DNA from 3 places in the Qiania dongpingensis genome. Region 2 is predicted to be linked to each of the others. Evidence: predicted binding sites of a transcription regulator. Region 2 holds the regulator's gene; each other region holds the start of a gene.
The links. The regulator HrcA, encoded in region 2, represses chaperone genes, less so after heat shock. The targets are predictions, from matches to a motif close to TGTTAGCACTCNNNNNNNNNGAGTGCTAACA.

Region 1 (3,282 bases), 1.1 Mb from region 2:
GACCATGCGCCTTTCAGCGAACGGGAGAAAGAGGAGATGGCGGCCCTTGAAAAGGAATTGGGGACTCAGTTCTGCCGGCGCTGCAATTACTGCGCGCCCTGTACGGCAGGAATCGCCATTCCCAATGTGTTTTTATTTGCCGGGTATCTGAGGCGGTATGATCTGGCGGCGTGGTCAAAATCCAGATACGACAGCCAGGCCGTAAAGGCTGATGCCTGCATGGACTGCGGAGCCTGTGAAGAACGCTGTCCTTACCATCTTCCAATCCGTGAGATGCTCAAACAGGCCCATACGGCGCTGGAGGCAGTGGGAAAAGACGAAAAGTAGACAGAAGAATTGAGAGAACTATATGAGGACTAAACGAAGGATAACAATTTGGAGAGGCTTATTATCGGCCCTTTCCATAATCCTGCTGATTGGCACGTTAAACGCCTGCGGAAAACAGGAATCCACATACGCAGGAAGCCCCTTGGCGGATGCTCAGGCGCAGGACAGCCGGGAAGAGGCAGATCTGGCTGTCCACTACCTGGACGTGGGACAGGGAAGCGCTGCTCTTTTGGAATCGGACGGACACTATGTGCTGATAGACGGAGGCGTCAATGAATATTCGTCGTTCGTGGTCAGCTATCTGAAAAAGCAGGGAGTAGAAACATTGGACTATGTCGTGATCACGCATTATGACGCGGATCATTTGGCCGGCGTCATCGGCGTGCTTCACCAGTTTTCTGTAAATCAGGTGTTGTCCGCGGATTACGAGGCCGATACAAAGCTCTACCGCTCTTATACGGAGATCATGGAGGAAAGATCCGTTCGGGAGCAGCACCCCCGGATCGGGGAGACCTACACGTTTGGCTCCGCTCTCATCCGGATTACCGGCCCGGTCAAATATGACTATGAAGATGAGAATGACAATTCCGTCAGCGCCGTGGTGTCTGCCGGGAGCAATAAATTTTTCTTCGGGGGAGATATGGGAGAAGCTTCGGAAACAGACGTGCTGGAAGAAGGGGTCGATGTGGAGGCGGATGTATATCTGGTCAATCATCATGGCTCGGATACCGCAACTACAGAAGCCTTTTTAGAAGCGGTGGCCCCTTCGGCAGCAGTTATCAGCTGCGGTTCCGGGAATTCCTATGGACATCCCAAAGAAGCGGTGCTTGAGAGGCTTTCCGAGCAGGGGGCAGAGGTTTACCGGACGGATATTCAGGGGACGCTTATTGCCCGCAGCGACGGGAGAGAAATCATATTTGATCAGAAGCCGGATAAGGCAGAGACAGATGCGAATCAGGCGGGTGCAGCCGGTGAAGAGACAAGGGAATATATCCTGAATACTAACACGAAGAAGTTTCATTTGCCGGACTGCGGCAGCGTGAAGGACATGAAGGAGAAAAACAAGAGGTCTTTTGTGGGAAGCCGGCAGGAGGTCCTGGACGAGGGATACAGCCCATGCGGGAACTGCAGGCCATGAACATTCCTCTTTAATTATGAAAACCTCAGTGATGACTCTATTTTAGTCGCTGAGGTTTTTTTGTGAACTTTTTGTGAAATCAGCACTCGACGGTTGACAGCGCTAATAATAAGTGTTATATTACACATAGAACATAAGGAACAGAAAAAAACTTCCAGATGTTCCAATACCGTTGATGTAAGAACACCATGACATAGAAAAGAATGGAGGAATGAATTATGTTGATGCCTAGTATTTTTGGAGAAAATTTATTTGATGAAATGATGGATTTTCCTTGGGGAAACGATTTCTTTGGAAGGCGCAGTCCTCTGTATGGGAAGAACGAAAAAAATCTGATGAAGACAGATGTGAAGGAAACAGACGGCAGCTACGAGGTAGCGATCGATCTGCCGGGATTTAAGAAAGAAGATGTGTCGGCTACCCTGGAAAATGGTTATCTGACGATTCAGGCGGTAAAAGGCTTGGACAAAGAGGAAAAGGATAAAGAAGGGAAATATATCCGACGCGAACGCTATGCGGGCAGCTGCTCCAGAAGCTTTTATGTGGGAGACAGGGTAAAAGAGGAAGATATTCAGGCCAGATTTGAAGACGGGATCTTGAAGCTTTCCGTGCCGAAAAAGAATGAGGCCATTGAAGAGAAAAAAGGTTATATTGCCATCGAGGGATAATGCTCCATTCCTCTTAACATAGATACAAGAACAGGAGGCCCCTTCCGGAAGAAACGGATGGGGCCTCCTGTTTTGCCGCGCCCTGTGTCAGAGCCGTGGAACCTTTTTCAGCTTTCCGGGACGGTCCGCCGGCAGGCTTCATAATCCTCCTGCCATTTTTCATATCCGGCCTGACCACGGCGGTCTGGCAGCCGGTAATTCTGAGAGAGGTACTCTCCGAGCGAAGCGGTCACCTTTCGGGCTCCGCTGTAGTTCAGGTGAGTTGCATCCCTGGTATCTGTCTGCCAGTCAATGCCCGTGTTCTCCAGAGCGGCGTTGTAATCCAGAAAGGGTATTTCATGGCTTGCGGCAAATGCAGAGACGGCCTTGTGCTTAGCCATACTCCAGCCGTTGGGAGATGGAACGCTGAGAAGCAGAAGCTTTATGTCATGCTTCCGGCAGAGCGATACGATACGGTTCAAATAAAAAAGCTGAGTGGGGTCCAGCGGAGCGGACGCTCCCGTATCGGCCATGTAATCGCCGGAATATGGAGTGATCTCTGTCCGGTAGGAGTAGCCGTGCATTTCGGGGACCCAAGAATAGTCTTTTGGAGAAAAGAAATCTTGGACTTTCAGATCTTTAAAGCGGTTATGAAACCGAATGGAGGGAAACCATGATTCCAGCATGGTCTTCAGGGAATTCTCAGCGGCTGCAATACCGCGTCCCTGATAAAGCGTATCGGTTTCCAGAATGACAAGCTTTGGCTTTTGACAGGAGAGAATTTCTTTTAATGCCCGATAAGACTGGCTGGCGTCATGCCAGGCGCCGCCGGAGGTATAACAGGTATAGCCGTAGTTTCCCCACAGCTGCGGCACTACGATGCCTTCAGAAGCGTTGCTGTCCCCTATGACCGCTGTATCCAGTGTGTTTTTTGGGAGCCCGTAGAAGCCTCCATAGTCATAAGTGCCCAGATGAGTATTGTCCTTGGGGGCCAGGATATTACCCGCCGCGGTCAGAAGAAGAAAAAGGATGCAGAGAAAGGAGATGGCGCGGACCATATGCCGCAGCGCCGGATGTCGTTTCATTCTAGGGTTCCTCCTCTTTCTTTATTTTTATTTCACTTTGTCTTATCAAAAATGCGCATAGATGAAGTCCACCGCCGCATAACCG
Region 2 (3,282 bases):
TCAACGATGATATTCTCACCGCTCTCCTCATCCTCCACATGCATCACGGCATTGTGGAAATCCGGGTTGAACTCCTGCCCTACCGCATCTATGGCCTTCACATCCATAGACTCAAGGGTCGTAAGAAGCTGCTTATATATTTTATCCATCCCCTCTGCAAAAGGAGTCTGGGCTTCTTTTTCACTAAGCGTCGCCATACCACGCTCGAAATTATCCACCACGGGAAGGATCTTCTCAATCACGCTTTTGGCTCCGATCTCATACATGGCCGCTTTCTCTTTTTCCGTCCTTTTCCGGAAATTTTCAAATTCCGCCATGGAACGCTTCAGCCTGTCATTCAATTCTTCTATCTGAACATCTTTTTTATCTTTCTTTTCTTTCTTTTTGAAAAATCCCTTTTTCTCCGGCTCTTCTTTTTCTTCTCCGGCTTCTTTTTCCTGCCCGCCTGCCTGCGTCTCTCCGCTCCCGGCTTCCTGCCTTTGGCTGCCTTCTCCGTCACAATTCAGAACCGCTTCTTCCAGAGTATCCTCCGCTGAATCTGATTCCAAATCTTCCATCATTTCTTCTGTATAGTTCTTATCTGTATCCGACACGTTGATTCCGCCTTTCTATTCCTCTTTTTTGAACATGGTATCCAATTGGCTCATAACCGTATGAAGCGTGGAAACGACTTTTTCATAATCCATCCGCTTCGGTCCCACAATACCGATGGTCCCCTGCAGGCCTTCTCCCAAGTCATATGTGGCTGTGACCACACTGCAGTCCTTCATGCTCTGCACCGGCGTTTCATTTCCGATATAGACCTGTATGCCCTGCTTCCCGTCCTCGTTCAGCTTATCTGTAAGAAGATTGGTGAGCTGTTCCTTCTCTTCAAATACCTGGATGATCTCCCTCGCCTTGCTGCTGTCTGATAGCTCCGGATATTTGAAAATATTGGTGGCGCCGCTGGTATATATCTGAAGGTCTTCCTCATCCACCCGGATGGCTTCCGCAACTGCGTCGAGGACCTTCCCTACTACATCAGTATGAGTACCTGCCTGTTCTTTTAATTTTGTAATTATTCCCAGATTGATCTCTTCTATGGTCAGTCCATTCAGATTGGTATTCAGCATCAGATTCAGGGAAAAGAGGTCTTCCTCTGTTACAACCTCATCCACATCAAAAATAGAATTCTTTATGATGTTTCCCTCTACCACAATAACAGCCAGAATCTTATGCTCTTCCACCCGGGACAGCTGAATGAATTTCACCTTGTTCCGGTTATACCTCGGAGCCGAGATCAAAGAAGCATAATTCGTATTGGCTGCCATAAGCTTTGCCATTTGCTTCAGGACCTGCTCCATCCTGTCCATACGTTCCACGAGGAAATCTTGTGTTCCGGCTACTTCGTGCTCCGGCTCATGCAAGGCATCTCCGAGCATCTGATCCACATAAAGGCGATAGCCTCTGTCTGTAGGAATCCTGCCCGCCGAAGTATGGGGCTGAACAATGAGTCCCAGTTCCTCCAAATCCGCCATTTCATTCCGGATAGTGGCCGAACTCAGCTGCAAATCTGAATATTTGGAAATAGTGCGTGAGCCGACCGGTTCGCCGGTCTCCTGGTAGTTGCGGATGATGGCATTCAGAATCTTTTTCTTCCGTTCATCCAATTCCATCCCTCACGCCTCCCATCTCTTGTTAGCACTCAACTTGATAGAGTGCTAATATTCATAACAATAAGATAGCACTACCATTTCACTTTGTCAACATCTTTTTTAGAAATTCACATTTCCTTCATAATAGGCAAATTGCCAGTGGTCTCTTAAATGATACCTTTTAAACAAACTTTTCTCCATAGCCAGATGAGACAGGAGGAAATCCGATTCCATCCAGGCGGCTCGCTGGCAGCCGTAACCAGAATTTTTACGGTCTCCAGTCGGTCCTTTCCAACTGACATGGATAAACCTTAATTTTTCCATGTCAGATTCCAACAAAAATCCGCATGATATGCGATTTTTGCCTCCCTGCGTCCGAGAAAATTTTGCTAACGCCTTTGCGGCGCTCGCTTTACGATGGAATCCGATTGTTCCTCCCGCTCCTCCTCCCGCACCAATGTATCTTCCGTTTGCCTCAAAAGCTATTGGGGCGGACAACCGCAGCCCGTTGCCGTAAGGCGCGCGGGCCGTGTGGATATCCGATCCTTTTCTGGAATCAAGGGAGCGGAAGTCGTCCGAAAAGGTGCGGCAGAAAGAATACCGGCAGAAAGATTCCGGGCCGGCCTAAAGGTGAGCGCCGCAGGGCAGAGGCTGGTGTTCCCCAGGCGGAGGGAGGCAGAAACGAAAAATACCGATTTCGTTTCTGAGCGAACCGGAGGCGGGAAATCATCCGGATTACCCGCCGACATGTGAGCGGTACTCCTGAAGCGGGGATAAAGCGGCCCCTGCATCGCCAGCGAGCCGAAATCGTGACGGCCCGGAACTTCTGCCGGTATTCTATCGGAGCTTAGTCGGAGCTGACTAAAAATGATTCCAAAAAGTAATTTGTATTATTCCCTAAGACATCCGATTCTCTATAAAGAAAGCGGCGTATCTTTTCCCACAATGGGGAGACTTGATACGCCCGGCCGCAGGATTGTTATAATTTCAGCCAAAATATTGATGGAACTCTTTCATTTCCACAAGTATGATAATACTTGTAAAAGATATTGCCAACCTCTTTTACCCCACCAACTCTCACGCGGGAAAGCCTCGACCCTTTCCCGCATACTTTTTTCCATCTCTTTTCACAGCAGAAAATCTGCGAGCACATAATTGCTCACGTCGATTCCGGCATCGGTCAGCTTCCATGACGCCCGTATTCCGTCCCATTCCATCAATCCATTCCGCTCCATCTTTTCCAAGATCGGTCCATATATTTCTCTCATGGACACTCCAAACCGTTCCATAAATCTTTTCTCGGAAACTCCGCACATCATCCGAAGTCCCAAAAACATGAATTCCTCCATCGCCCGGTCCTTGGTGACGATCTCTTCCTCTCTGCGGACCGTCCTCAGAGCCGGCTCGATATCCCGGTTCTTTTCCAGTTCCGCCATGGCCTCCGTATATACTTTACGGTCCTCACAATTGATGAAACGTTTTCCTTCCATATAAGAAGAAGCAGATATGCCAAAACCCAAGTAGGAGACCCCAGTCCAATAACCGATATTATGACGGCACTCATATCCCAAACGGGCGAAATTAGAAATCTCATAGCGGTCATATCCCCGCTCCTTTAATAAACTGCGGGCCATGTAATACATGTTTC
Region 3 (3,282 bases), 1.2 Mb from region 2:
CGTCACCTTCGTGACGCCTTCGTTCTGTCCGATCACCCTCTTATGCAGCTCGTCATCCAGGTGCAGCGTCTTGTTTCTTTCACTTTCCGTCAATTTCGCCACCGGAATCCCCGTCCACCGGGAAATGATCCGTGCGATTTCCTCTTCTGTCACCGCTTCATGGAGCAGGGACAAATCCTGCCCCTTGACTCTTTCCTCTTCAATCTCCAGCTGTTTTGTAAGCTCCGGCAGTCTGCCGTACTGGAGCTCAGCGGCTTTGTTGAGGTCATAGTTCTGTTTGGCTATCTGAATCTGGCTGTTGATCTCATCTATCTGCTCACGCAGCTTCTGGAGCTTCTCCACGGAGGTCTTTTCATTATCCCACTGGGCTTTCATCTTTCCAAACTCTTCCCGGTAATTTGCCAGCTCCTTCTGAAGGGCCGCCAGCCTGTCCTTGCTCAGGTTATCCGTCTCCTTCTTTAAAGCTGCTTCTTCAATCTCCAGCTGCATGATCTTTCTGGACAGTTCATCCAGCTCCGTCGGCATGGAATCCAGCTCCGTCTTGATCAGGGCACAGGCCTCGTCCACCAGGTCGATGGCCTTATCTGGCAAGAACCGGTCGGAAATATAGCGATTAGACAGAATCGCGGCGCTGACTAAAGCCGCGTCGTTGATCTTCACGCCGTGGAATACCTCATATCTGTCCTTAAGCCCCCTCAGGATGGAGATCGTATCCTCCACCGTAGGTTCATCCACCATAACCGGCTGGAACCTCCGTTCCAGAGCCGCGTCCTTTTCAATATATTTGCGGTATTCATCCAGGGTCGTAGCTCCTATGCAATGCAGCTCTCCTCTCGCCAGCATGGGCTTCAGCATGTTCCCCGCGTCCATGGCTCCATCTGTCTTTCCAGCCCCTACTATGGTGTGGAGCTCATCCACAAACAGAAGGATCTTTCCTTCACTCTTCTTCACCTCTTCCAAGACAGCCTTGAGCCGCTCTTCGAATTCCCCCCTGTACTTCGCTCCTGCCACCAGAGCTCCCATGTCCAGGGAAAACACGATCTTGTCCTTCAGCCCCTCCGGCACGTCACCCCGGACGATCCTCTGAGCCAGCCCCTCGACTACGGCAGTCTTGCCGACGCCAGGTTCTCCGATGAGTACCGGGTTGTTTTTTGTCTTCCGGGACAGGATCCGAATGATATTCCGTATCTCTGTGTCCCGTCCGATGACCGGATCCATCTCCTGATTCCTGGCTCTTTCTACCAGATCCGTTCCGTATTTAGCCAGCGTATCATAAGTGGCCTCCGGATTGTCACTGGTCACTCTCTGGTTTCCTCTCACTGTGGTAAGGGCCTGCAGAAAACGATCTCTGGTAATCCCGAATTCCTTAAACAATGCCTTCATCGCGGAATTTGGATATTTAAGCAGCGCCAGAAACAGATGCTCGACCGATACATATTCGTCTCCCATCTGTTTTGCCTCATCTTCCGCGTTGACAAGAACCTTGTTCAGGTCGCTGCTGACATAAAGTTTTGAGTCTCCAGATACTTTGACCTTCTTATTCAGCGCCTCATCCACCCGGTTTACAAAATATTCCGGCTGAATCTCCATCTTAACGATCAGCTTCTTGATCAGGCTGTCGTCCAGGGACAGCAGGCTGGAGAGCAAATGCTCCTGATCAATCTCCTGATTTCCATATTCATAAGCCAGTTTCTCGCAATTCTGAACTGCCTGCAGAGAATTCTGTGTAAATTTATTGATATTCATAAGGACACCTCCTTGTGTACTTTCCCATTTCTTTGTTATATTCGTACTATAACACTTATTTTTAGCACTGTCAATAGGAGAGTGCTAATTTTTATTTTCATCTCTGCCATAATGGTCCCCCAGAAAGCGCCGCTGTATGCACCACCGTCCGGCAGGAAGGCGGCGGTGTTATAAGCAGCTTCATGGTCTCCTCCGCACTCTTTCGCGTTCTCTTATCTTGGATTCCATCAGCTCAGACAGCCTTCCTGCCTGCAGACATTGTTCTATCTCCGTTATCCCGAAGGATATCTGAAAATCTTCTTCCAACCTGAAAAGCAGGCTGACAAAAGCGAGCGAGTCAAAGCCTAAATCCGTATATAGATGAGATTCCCGGGTAATGGGAACAGTTACATCTTTGATATCTTCTATCTTTTGTGTAATGATATTCCATACTTCCATAACCCGTTTTACCTCCGCTTTCAAATTTTAAAGAACGTTATTTTTGAAAACCGCCAGACTGGGAAAAGGGAATCGTTATATTACATAGTCAAGATTCAGCGGCTTATTTGAATAACGGTTAAAGAACGATTCATATACCCTAGTGTTAAAAAGTTTGTACTTGCGCTTACTCCTATTTCATCACCTGCTGTTAAGGAACTTTGAACAATAAATGATGAACTGCTTCTATTAGTTATATTAAAATAAGAAGTAATATCGTCAAAGATTGGCATCCCATTGACCGTCACAAATGCATTTATATAAGGTTGAGCGGCGTCTGGATCAACAGTGGCTTCCGCATTAATAGAAATCGTTATTTGATAAACACCGGTTTCATTCACTATTAAATTATTACCCGACTGATCAACAGACATATTGGATAAAGGCCCAGCTAAACTAAATGGAACAGGTGTAGGTACTCTCCCAGGTATCTCTATGCTAATCCCTCTTAAAGATCCATAAGCCAGAGCGCCTGCAGAGCCATTTCCTCCCTGGGGGCCTGCCGGTCCCGGTTCTCCCTGGGGACCTGCTGGTCCTGGTTCTCCCTGGGGACCTGCCGGTCCTGGTTCTCCTTGGGGACCTGCCGGTCCTGGTTCTCCTTGGGGGCCTGCCGGTCCTGGTTCTCCCTGGTCTCCCTTACAGCCTGGCGGGCATGGCGGAGGACATGGCGGCGGGCACGGCCTGCACCGGTTACCTCTGCAGCAGGATTCCGTGTTTAATTCTATATCATTATTTCGCATTTAATCATCTCCTCAAATATTTGCTGTGATTTTATGGTTCTGATATAGTTTACGCGGTTTCACCCAAACTGTTCTTCTTTCTCCCTGCCCTGTGTTATTTATCCGACCTTTTTCACGTTTTATTGACATCTTCTGTTTTTTAGGGATATAATTACGGAAAGTGCTGTCTGTTTTATTGTGGAGGTAGTAGTATGGAACTTTATCAGCTTGTTTATTTTAAAAAGATAGCGGAATCTGAAAACATCACAAAAGCTTCCGCGGACTTAAGCATATCCCAGCCTTCCCTCAGCCGTTCTTTGAAAAATCTGGAAAGCGAGCT

Region 1: H9Q78_RS09380 (Hsp20/alpha crystallin family protein) is a predicted target of HrcA. The motif match lies at 1,543-1,573, and genes of this name have one in related genera.
Region 3: clpB (ATP-dependent chaperone ClpB) is a predicted target of HrcA. The motif match lies at 1,806-1,836, and genes of this name have one in related genera.

Annotation. Positions count from the first base shown of each region.
Region 1 is NZ_CP060634.1:2,008,462-2,011,743, forward strand. Features, by position in the region: gene H9Q78_RS09370 (aldo/keto reductase) at 1-327, shown strand, start outside; gene H9Q78_RS09375 (ComEC/Rec2 family competence protein) at 350-1,465, shown strand; gene H9Q78_RS09380 (Hsp20/alpha crystallin family protein) at 1,684-2,133, shown strand; gene H9Q78_RS09385 (hypothetical protein) at 2,241-3,197, opposite strand; gene H9Q78_RS09390 (MBOAT family O-acyltransferase) at 3,243-3,282, opposite strand, start outside.
Region 2 is NZ_CP060634.1:944,188-947,469, forward strand. Features, by position in the region: gene grpE (nucleotide exchange factor GrpE) at 1-557, opposite strand, end outside; gene hrcA (heat-inducible transcriptional repressor HrcA) at 609-1,655, opposite strand; gene H9Q78_RS04465 (hypothetical protein) at 2,166-2,387, shown strand; gene hemW (radical SAM family heme chaperone HemW) at 2,762-3,282, opposite strand, start outside.
Region 3 is NZ_CP060634.1:2,120,663-2,123,944, reverse strand. Features, by position in the region: gene clpB (ATP-dependent chaperone ClpB) at 1-1,746, opposite strand, end outside; gene H9Q78_RS09875 (acyl carrier protein) at 1,927-2,184, opposite strand; gene H9Q78_RS14500 (BclA C-terminal domain-containing protein) at 2,280-2,963, opposite strand; gene H9Q78_RS09865 (LysR family transcriptional regulator) at 3,155-3,282, shown strand, end outside.